DNA from 3 places in the Paraclostridium bifermentans genome. Region 2 is predicted to be linked to each of the others. Evidence: riboswitches for the same ligand, from Rfam matches in the RefSeq annotation. Region 2 holds a riboswitch; each other region holds the start of a gene.
What was found. Region 2 has a riboswitch for thiamine pyrophosphate ahead of thiS (sulfur carrier protein ThiS). Riboswitches for the same ligand answer to the same signal wherever they lie in the genome.
Positions count from the first base shown of each region.

Region 1 (3,290 bases), 1.4 Mb from region 2:
CTATCATACTAAGTAAATCTTCTATCAATGCTTTATCTTGTAATTCTTCATTAAATAATCCCAATTTAAATCTCATATTTTTAATCCAATTTAAATAATAAATTTCTGAGAAATCAGAAATAGCATCTTGTGCAATTTTTATAGCATCATTTTTATCATCACTTATTAATGGCAATAGCGTTTCAGCAAATCTGCATAAATTCCATTCAGCCATATTTGGTTGATTTTCATATGAGTATCTTCCATATCTATCAATAGAACTAAAAACAGTATCTGGCTTATAATTATCCATAAATGCACAAGGTCCATAGTCAATGCTCTCTCCGCTTATAGTCATATTGTCAGTATTCATAACCCCATGGATAAATCCAATGCTTTGCCATTTTGCAACAAGTTTAGCGTGTGCATTTATTACTTCTTTAAGTAAGTTAATGTATTTATCTTTATCATCTTTTATATGTGAGTAATGTCTATTGATTGTATAATCAGCTAACTCTTTAACTGACTTTACACCTCCATAATTTAGAGCATATTCAAATGTTCCAAATCTAATATGACTAGAAGCTACACGCGTTAAAATTGCTCCTTTTTTTATATTTTCACGAATCACAGATTCTCCAGTTTTTATTACTGCTAGACTTCGAGTGGTTGGAACTCCAAGACCATACATAGCTTCACTTATTATATATTCACGAAGCATCGGCCCAAGAACAGCTCTCCCATCTCCGCCCCTAGAGTAAGGTGTTTTACCAGATCCTTTAAGCTGTATATCAAATCTATCTCCTGATGGATTTATTTGCTCTCCTATCAACAATGCTCTCCCATCTCCTAGCATTGTAAAATGCCCAAATTGATGTCCTGCATATGCTTGAGCTATAAAAGCACCCTCGTCTATCTTTTTATTTCCTGAAAGTAATTCTATTCCATCCTTACTTTTAAGTTTATCTGAATTTAATCCTAAAAATTTAGCTAAAGAATCATTTAGAATAACTAAGCTCGGTGAAGGCACTGGATTTAAATTTATTTTACTATAAAAAAAGTCTGGTAAATTCATGTAACTATTGTTTAAATTCCATCCTGTTTCTATATTTTTTTTATTATTTCCCATTTTTTCTCCTTACTATAAATAATTAATTTTATAAATATAAGATACCCTTATTTACAGTTTTAAATTAGATATTTTAAATTTTCTAAATAAACTAAAAATATGTAATTTATGTTTTTATAAATTAAAAGGTTTCAAAAAAACCTTTACATAGTAATTTTTTAAGACTATAATGATTTTGAAGTTGCAAATTTATTATTATTTAAAATTAAATATATTTAACTAGGGGTGCCACTTTTGGCTGAGAGATGGATTATACCATTAACCCTTTGAACCTGAAGTAGTTAGAACTACCGTAGGAAAGTTATTTTCTTCAAGATTATGATTATGACTATATTTTTTAGTCTATTTTATAATATTTCGTAAAGAAGCTTTATCTTATGGTAAAGCTTCTTTTTTATTTTTTAAAAATAATACAAAGTAAAGGGGATTTAAAAATGAATTATACAACTCAAATGGATGCTGCTAAAAAAGGAATTATTACAAAGGAAATGGAAATAGTAGCTAAAAAAGAAAATATGGATATAGAAATTTTAAAAAACTTAATTTCAAGTGGACAAATAGCTATTCCAGCTAATAAAAATCATACGTCTCTAAACCCTGAAGGTGTTGGAAAGAACTTAAGAACCAAAATCAATGTAAACTTGGGCATATCTAAGGATTGTTATGATATAGACGAAGAAATGAAAAAAGTTCAATTAGCTTTAGATATGAATGCTGAAGCTATAATGGATTTAAGCTCTTTTGGAAAAACTGAAGAGTTTAGAAAAAAACTTATCTCTAATTCTAGTGCTATGGTTGGAACTGTTCCAATTTATGATGCTGTTGGTTTTTATGATAAAGAGTTAAAAGATATCACAGCTAAAGAATTTTTAGATGTAGTAATAAAACATGCAAAAGACGGAGTTGACTTTGTAACTATACATGCTGGTATAAACAAAGAAACTGCCTCTGTTTTTAAAAGAAATAAAAGACTTACAAATATAGTTTCAAGAGGTGGCTCTTTAATGTATGCATGGATGGAATTAAACAATAAAGAAAATCCTTTCTTCGAATATTTTGACGATTTACTAGAAATTTGTAAAGAGTATGATTTAACTTTAAGTCTTGGAGATGCATGCAGACCTGGTTCTATACAAGATGCATCTGATGCATGTCAAATAAAAGAGTTAATGATTTTAGGGGAGTTAACATTAAGAGCCTGGGAGCAAAATGTTCAAGTTATCATAGAAGGTCCTGGTCATATGTCCTTAGATGAAATTCAAGCAAATATGATTCTTGAGAAAAAGCTTTGTCATGGTGCTCCATTTTATGTATTAGGTCCTATAGTTACAGATATTGCTCCAGGATATGACCATATAACAAGTGCTATTGGAGGAGCTTTAGCTTCTAGTTTTGGAGCTGATTTTTTATGTTACGTTACTCCATCAGAACATTTAAGACTCCCTAATTTAGATGATGTTAAAGAAGGTATAATAGCAACTAAGATAGCTGCTCATTCTGGTGATATAGCAAAAAAAATACCTGGTGCTATTGATTGGGATAATAAGATGAGTAAAGCTAGACAAGAACTTGATTGGGATAAAATGTTTGCCCTTTGTATAGATCCTGAAAAAGCTAAAAGATATAGAAAAGAATCTACTCCTGAGCATAACGATAGTTGCACTATGTGTGGAAAAATGTGTTCCATGCGAAATATGAATAAGATAATGCAAGGAAAAGATATTAATTTATTAAGAGCTGATAACTAAAATGCAAATTGACAATATGGATAAATATAAAGAAGAATGTGGAGTTGTCGGTCTTTTTTCTACTAAGAAAATTAATTTACATTCTTCTTTGTACTCATCACTTATTACACTTCAACATCGAGGACAAGATAGTTGTGGAGTAGCTTTTTCGGATAAAGAATCAATCGAGTGTTATAAAGGTGTTGGATTGGTTAATGAAGTATTTTCTAGTGACATACCAACTAACTTAAATGGATATTTAGGAATAGGGCATGTTCGTTATTCTACTTTCGGTGAAATTAACACCCTAAACGCACAACCAATTTTTGATAATAATTCAAATTGTAATATAGCTTTATCTCATAATGGAAATATTACTAACATTTTTAGCTTAAAAAATGAATTAAAAAAATTTAATTTTAATACTACATCTGACTCAGAAGTAATATTAAAAC
Region 1 covers NZ_CP079737.1:1,955,878-1,959,167, forward strand. The annotation lists gene KXZ80_RS09470 (protein adenylyltransferase SelO) at 1-1,108, opposite strand, end outside; TPP riboswitch at 1,320-1,424, shown strand; gene thiC (phosphomethylpyrimidine synthase ThiC) at 1,543-2,856, shown strand; gene purF (amidophosphoribosyltransferase) at 2,858-3,290, shown strand, end outside.
Region 1: linked by a shared signal. The riboswitch ahead of thiC (phosphomethylpyrimidine synthase ThiC) and the one ahead of thiS (sulfur carrier protein ThiS) in region 2 are both predicted to bind thiamine pyrophosphate.

Region 2 (3,290 bases):
TCATTTGCCTTTTGAGCCATTAATTCAAGATACTTAGTTGCAGTTTTTGATAACAAGTTTAATAAGTCATACTCATCTAAACTATCCTTTTCTATACTTCTTAAAACATCTTCATCTTTTACATTTTTCAAATAAGAATCTACATCAAAACTTTTATATGAATCTATAAATTTATAAAAACTCAATATTAAACACCTACCTCACTTAAAAATCCTGTTAAAGGTGATGATGCATTTGCATAATTTGTTACTCTCCCAGCCTTAGCTAGATACGCTTCTCTTCCACCTTCTACAGCTAATTTAAATGCATTTGCCATTTTTACTGGATCTTGAGCACTAGATATTGCAGTATTTACTAATATTGCTGCTGCTCCCATTTCCATAGCTTCCATGGCTTGTGAAGGCTTACCTATTCCAGCATCAACAATTATAGGTATATCTATTTCATCAATCATAATTTTTATCATTTCTTTCATCTTTAGGCCTCTATTGGATCCAATTGGTGCTCCTAATGGCATAACTGCTGCTGCTCCAGCTTCTACAAGTTTTTTTCCTGCATATAAATCTGGAGTCATATAAGGTAATACTATAAACCCTTCATCAGCTAAAATTTTAGTAGCTTTTATAGTTTCTTCGTTATCTGGTAATAGGTACTTAGAATCACTTATTACTTCTATTTTTATAAAATTTCCACATCCCATTTTTCTAGCTATTCTAGCTATTCTAACTGCTTCAACATGATTTGTTGCACCTGATGTATTTGGTAGTATAGTCATATTTTTAGGAATATGACTCATAATATTTTCATCTTCATTATCTAGATCAACTCTTCTTAAAGCTACTGTTATAAGCTCACTTTCACTTGATTTTATAACTTTTGGCAAAATTTCATTTGATCCATACTTTCCTGTTCCTATTAACAGTCTACTGTTAAATTCATGTCCCCCTAATACTAATTTATCCATTTTGTCCCCCTTCTATTTTATGTGTTCTATTAAAATCTTTGTTGCTAAGTTGGCCATGTGATTTGCACATATGGATACTCTAGGTGCCATAAGGCCATCTCCTTCTTTTGCTTCATTAACTCCATCTCCACATATAAAAAACCTCTCTTTTATCATTCTGGTTTTTATTATGTTGGAATCATAAAAACCTGCCATCCCTGATGATGAAATAAGATATTTATCTTTCATGTTTTTCAATATAAAACTTGCGATTTCTGCTTTATATCTAGGATTATCAAATGCCTCCATTATAATATCTACATCCTCAAATTCATTTATATTTGATGAATCTATAATTTTATTTACAGTATCTATTTTTATAAATGGATTTATATTTTTTATATGATTCTTAATTGCATCGGTTTTATACTTACCTATATCACTTATAAAGTATTGTTGTCTATTTAAGTTAGATGGTTCAACCACATCAAAGTCTGCTAATATTAGATGCCCAACGCCTATTCTTGCAAGTGATATAGCGATATTTGAACCAAGTCCTCCAAGTCCCAACACAACAATTTTACCTTTTTTCAAACTAGAATGTATATTTGGAGTATGCCTTGACACCATTAAACTTTCTAACTCCTCAAATGTAGGAATTTCACCTTTTTTTATTAATGTAACTCTATCTCCATCTTTCAAAAGTTTATTTTCTGAAATAGGATATCCATTCAAAATAACAACATCTGCATTCTTTTTAAATCTATCTTTTATAAAATTAATACTTACTTCATTCTTATTTAAAATTTTTAAATCTTCATTTATAAATAATTTCACTTTAACCTCCTCCCACAAACCTTATAACTTCTACGATATCATCTGACTTTAATATATATGAGCTATATTGATGATTTTCAATGATATCCAGATTAACTTCTACAACAACATTATCAACTTTAAGTTTTAATTCCTCTAGTAAGTTTAAAATCGTAGTACCAGGTTTTAAATAAATCTCTTTCCCATTTACCTTCATATATTCCTCCTTAAGTGTAAAATTTTATTTGATTTAACGTCTTTGTCCGTTACGAAAAAAAGCGTCCTCTTTACAGAGAACGCTTTCATATACATCAAAAATAATGCTTATTAACTATATTAAGCTTCCCTACGCAAGAATTACCTTGATCAGGTTTTTAGGGTCTGAAAGTTCTGGCTTTACTTCTCAACTATCCAATCATAGCTCCCCTAGCCTTCTATTCATTTTTACAAGTTGAGTATATCATAGTATTTTTTTATATTCAATAAAAAGTTAATACTTATATTTTTATACATACTTTTATAATATGACAATAAAAATAGTATCTAGTTAATACTAGATACTATTTTTTCTCGTCTATTCTATTTTAGATCTTTGAATTTATCTTTAAATAAATCTCCTAATGATCCTAATGACTCTTCTACTTCTAAAAATTCAGAGTAATCTTCTTCAGGTTCTTTTGTAGCCTCTTTTAATGATACAACCATTCTCTTATCTTTATTTTTTATATCTATTATCATAACATCTATTATGTCTCCAACATTAACAACATTAGATACTTTCATAACTCTATCTTCGCTTAATTGAGATATTGGTAAGAATGCTTCTACCCCAAGTTTAACTTCTACAAAAGCTCCTCTTTCTATAAGTTTTAAAACTTTAACATTAACAATATCTCCAACTTGCATTTCTTCTTTTACAGAATTCCATGGATCATTGTTTATGTCTTTTATAGCTAGTCCTACTTTTTTATTTTCTTTGTCTATTTTTATAACATATACATCTACCTCTTGACCTTCTTTTACTACATCTTCAACTGACTCTACTCTATGCCAAGCTAATTCATTTATATGTGCTAATCCTTCTATTCCACCTAAATCTATGAATGCCCCATAGTTCATTATTTTACTTACTTTACCAGTTCTTTTTTGTCCTACTTCAAGAGAGTTAAATAAATCGTCTTTAGCTTGTTTAACTCTAGCTCTTTCAGCTTCTCTATCAGCTTTCATTTGTGCTCTCTTAGCTGCTTTTTCAGCTTCTACTCTTTCATGAGCAACTTCTCTATGAGATGCAACTATTCTGTTTCTTCTTAAATCCATTTCTATCATGTAAACTTCTAAATCACGACCTACATATGCAGCTGTGTTGTTTACAAATGTAACATCTATTTGAGATAATGGTATAAATACAGTTTCTGTTTTGTAACTTGCAAATAACCCTTTTTCAATGCTTCTTTCTACATGAACAGTTAATATAGTATGGTTATCTAAAGCTTCTTTTAGCTCTTTTCTAGTAGCTTCAATAACAGCCTTT
Region 2 covers NZ_CP079737.1:531,513-534,802, reverse strand. The annotation lists gene thiH (2-iminoacetate synthase ThiH) at 1-185, opposite strand, end outside; gene KXZ80_RS02650 (thiazole synthase) at 188-964, opposite strand; gene thiF (sulfur carrier protein ThiS adenylyltransferase ThiF) at 977-1,780, opposite strand; gene thiS (sulfur carrier protein ThiS) at 1,782-1,976, opposite strand; TPP riboswitch at 2,086-2,197, opposite strand; gene KXZ80_RS02635 (30S ribosomal protein S1) at 2,339-3,290, opposite strand, start outside.

Region 3 (3,290 bases), 480 kb from region 2:
CTGTATCTGCTTTTATTACTCCCATTGCAAAAACTTTAGCAAATTCTTTTAAATATAAGTAATCTTGTATAAGATATCTTTTAAATTTATCTTTTGGTAAAGTTCCTTCTCCTATTTCTCTTACAAATGGGTGATTTAAATAACTTTCCCATATGTCTTTAACTTCTTCAAATAAGCAATCTGTAAATTTCATTAAAATACCTCCACCCTTGAAGACTCTTTTAACTCATCTTCATTTAATTTGTATATATTGTCCATTAAATTTACTTTAAAGCTTCCTATTCCTATATTATCTATATCTACTAATTCTCCACATAAGCTCATTGTAAGAACACCCATTGCTGCAGAATTTAAAATTTCATTACTCGCTCCTAAATAACTCCCTATTAAACTAGCACTCATACATCCAGTTCCTGTTATTCCTTTTAATTTAGGAGTTCCATTGTGTATTTTTATAATTTTATCGCCATCAGTTACTACATCTACTTTTCCAGTAGCTACTACCACACATTCTAGTTTTTTAGCAACTTTCTTAATAATATCGTCTATGTTTTCATCATCGTCAAATGAATCTACACCTTTTCCTTTTACATTAAATCCACCTATGTACTTAATTTCAGCTGCATTACCTTTAATTACGTCAAACTTTACTTCGTTTAATAAAGTTTCCACTAACAAAGATCTTGAAGGTGTAGCAAACACCCCTACTGGATCTAATATAACTGGCTTTTTATGCTTATTTGCTATTTTCCCAGCCTTTATAAATAATTCTCTATGAGAGGAATTCATTGTTCCAATATTTATTACTACAGAACTTGCAATAGGTATTATCTCTTCTGCTTCTTCATAAGAATAACTCATCAGTGGACTTGCACCTATCGCTAAAGTTATATTTGCACAATCATTAATTGTAACTTCGTTAGTATAATGAAGTACTAATGGGTTAATTTCTTTAACTTTATTTAATAATTCAAACATAATTTCATCTCTCCCTTTTAAATGCTTATATCTATTTATTTGAGTCAAATTCATAAAAATGGTGTACTGGTCCTACTCCTCCACCTATATCAAAGCTATGTCTTATAGCATTAGTTATATAGTCTTTTGCATTAGAAACAGATTGTACTATATCAAATCCTAGTGCTAAATTTGCAGTTATTGCAGATGATAAAGTGCATCCTGTTCCATGAGTATTTTTTCTATCTAATCTTTCACTTTTATAAATTTCAAATGTATCCTGGCCTATTAAAACGTCTACTGCATCCCCGTCTAAGTGTCCACCTTTCATTAACACGTATTTAGGCCCTAGTTCTAATATTTTTTTCCCAACTAATTTCATGTCGTCTACATTGTCAATTTTAATCCCTGTTATTTCCTCAGCCTCTAATGTATTTGGCGTTATTATGTATGCTTTAGGTATAAGATATTTTATTAAATTGTCTTTAGCCTCAGGTTTTAAAAGTGAATATCCACTTTTAGATATCATTACTGGATCTACTACTAAGTACTTTGGATTATACTTATCTAAAGATTCAACAATTGCCTTTATTATTTCTGGACTAGATACCATTCCTATTTTTACTGCTTTAGGTGGTATGTCATCAAATACTACCTCTATTTGTTTTTGTATTATTTCTTTGCTTAAATCTTCTACTAAAAATACTCCATAAGTGTTTTGAGCAGTTATAGCTGTTATTACGCTCATTCCATAAGTTCCTATAGCACTAAATGTCTTTAAGTCTGCTTGTATACCTGCACCTCCTGATGAATCTGAGCCTGCTATTGTAAGTGTTGGCAATTTATACTTTTCCATTAGATGTTTCCCCCTTGATTTTTGTATTAAAAAAAGCTATATTCCTGTAGGAATATAGCTTTTAATTTACTATGCAAATAAATTTCATTTGTATATTTAGTAAAGCTTTCCTACGCTGGTATTATCCAGATCAGGTTTGAGGGTTAATGAATAAATTCATCTCTCAGCCGTTGGGGCACCCCTAGCTATTCATTTTAGATTACAGTTTAATTATAGCTCACTAAATTTATATGTCAATAAAAATTTATTACGCTACTTCTGCCGCATCTATATTAGTTACTTCTAACTCTTTTTCACTACTTGCAACTACAAGTGTACAAGTGTTATCTCCCATAACATTTACTGTAGTTCTAAACATATCTATAATTCTTTCTACTCCCATTATAAGTCCGATACCTTCAAGTGGAAGTCCTACTGATTGAAGCACCATTGATAGCATTATCATACCAACACCTGGAACTCCTGCCGTTCCAACTGATGCTAAAGTCGCTGTTAAAACTATTGTTAACATATCATTTATACCTAAATGAACTCCATAAACTTGTGCTATAAATAAAGCTGCTACACCTTGCATTATAGCTGTTCCGTCCATGTTTATAGTAGCTCCCATAGGTATTGTAAATGAACGTATACTTTTACTAACTCCCATTTCTTCCATAAGCTCTAAACTTACTGGAACAGAAGCATTACTTGATGCAGTTGAAAAAGTAACTGCAGCTACTTTTGAAAATTTACGTACAAATCCGATAAAACTAACTTTTGTAAATACTTTTAACGATCCTCCATAAACCACTACTACATGTAGTAATAGCCCTAATAATACAACTAATATATATTTAACTAATGATCCTATTGCATCTGCTCCTACTGTAGAGAAAGTATTTGTAATAAGTGCAAATACTCCAAAAGGTGCAAACATCATTATTACACTAACCATTTTCATACAAACTTCATTTGCACACTCAAATAATTTTTTTAAAGGTTTTGCCTTTTCTCCTACTAAACTTATTGATACTCCAGTAAGCATTGCAAAGAATATTATTTGTAGCATTTCACCTTTTGCAAAAGCCTCTATAGGGTTTGATGGTATCATATTTAATATTATTTCTGATAGTGACTGATTTTTTGCTATCGTAGTAGATTGGCTAGCTACAGTTCCTAAATCAAGTCCTGCACCTGGCTTTAATAAAACTCCTAAAGCTAATGATATACAAATAGCTACAGCTGTTGTCATTAAATAGAATCCCATAGTTTTAAATCCAATTCTACCTAATTTCTTTATATCTTCCATAGCAGATACACCGCATACCAATGAAACAAATACTAGTGGCACTACCATCATTTTTATAGCTTTTGTGAATCCATTTCCTATTACATTTATAATTCCACCTAATAAAACTGTATCTTTAATATAACTACCTGGCATTTTGCTAAGTATTACACCAAATAACATTCCTAAAAATAATCCAATTAATAT
Region 3 covers NZ_CP079737.1:1,010,935-1,014,224, reverse strand. The annotation lists gene tenA (thiaminase II) at 1-193, opposite strand, end outside; gene thiM (hydroxyethylthiazole kinase) at 193-978, opposite strand; gene thiD (bifunctional hydroxymethylpyrimidine kinase/phosphomethylpyrimidine kinase) at 1,010-1,813, opposite strand; TPP riboswitch at 1,904-2,006, opposite strand; gene KXZ80_RS04870 (dicarboxylate/amino acid:cation symporter) at 2,061-3,290, opposite strand, start outside.
Region 3: linked by a shared signal. The riboswitch ahead of thiD (bifunctional hydroxymethylpyrimidine kinase/phosphomethylpyrimidine kinase) and the one ahead of thiS (sulfur carrier protein ThiS) in region 2 are both predicted to bind thiamine pyrophosphate.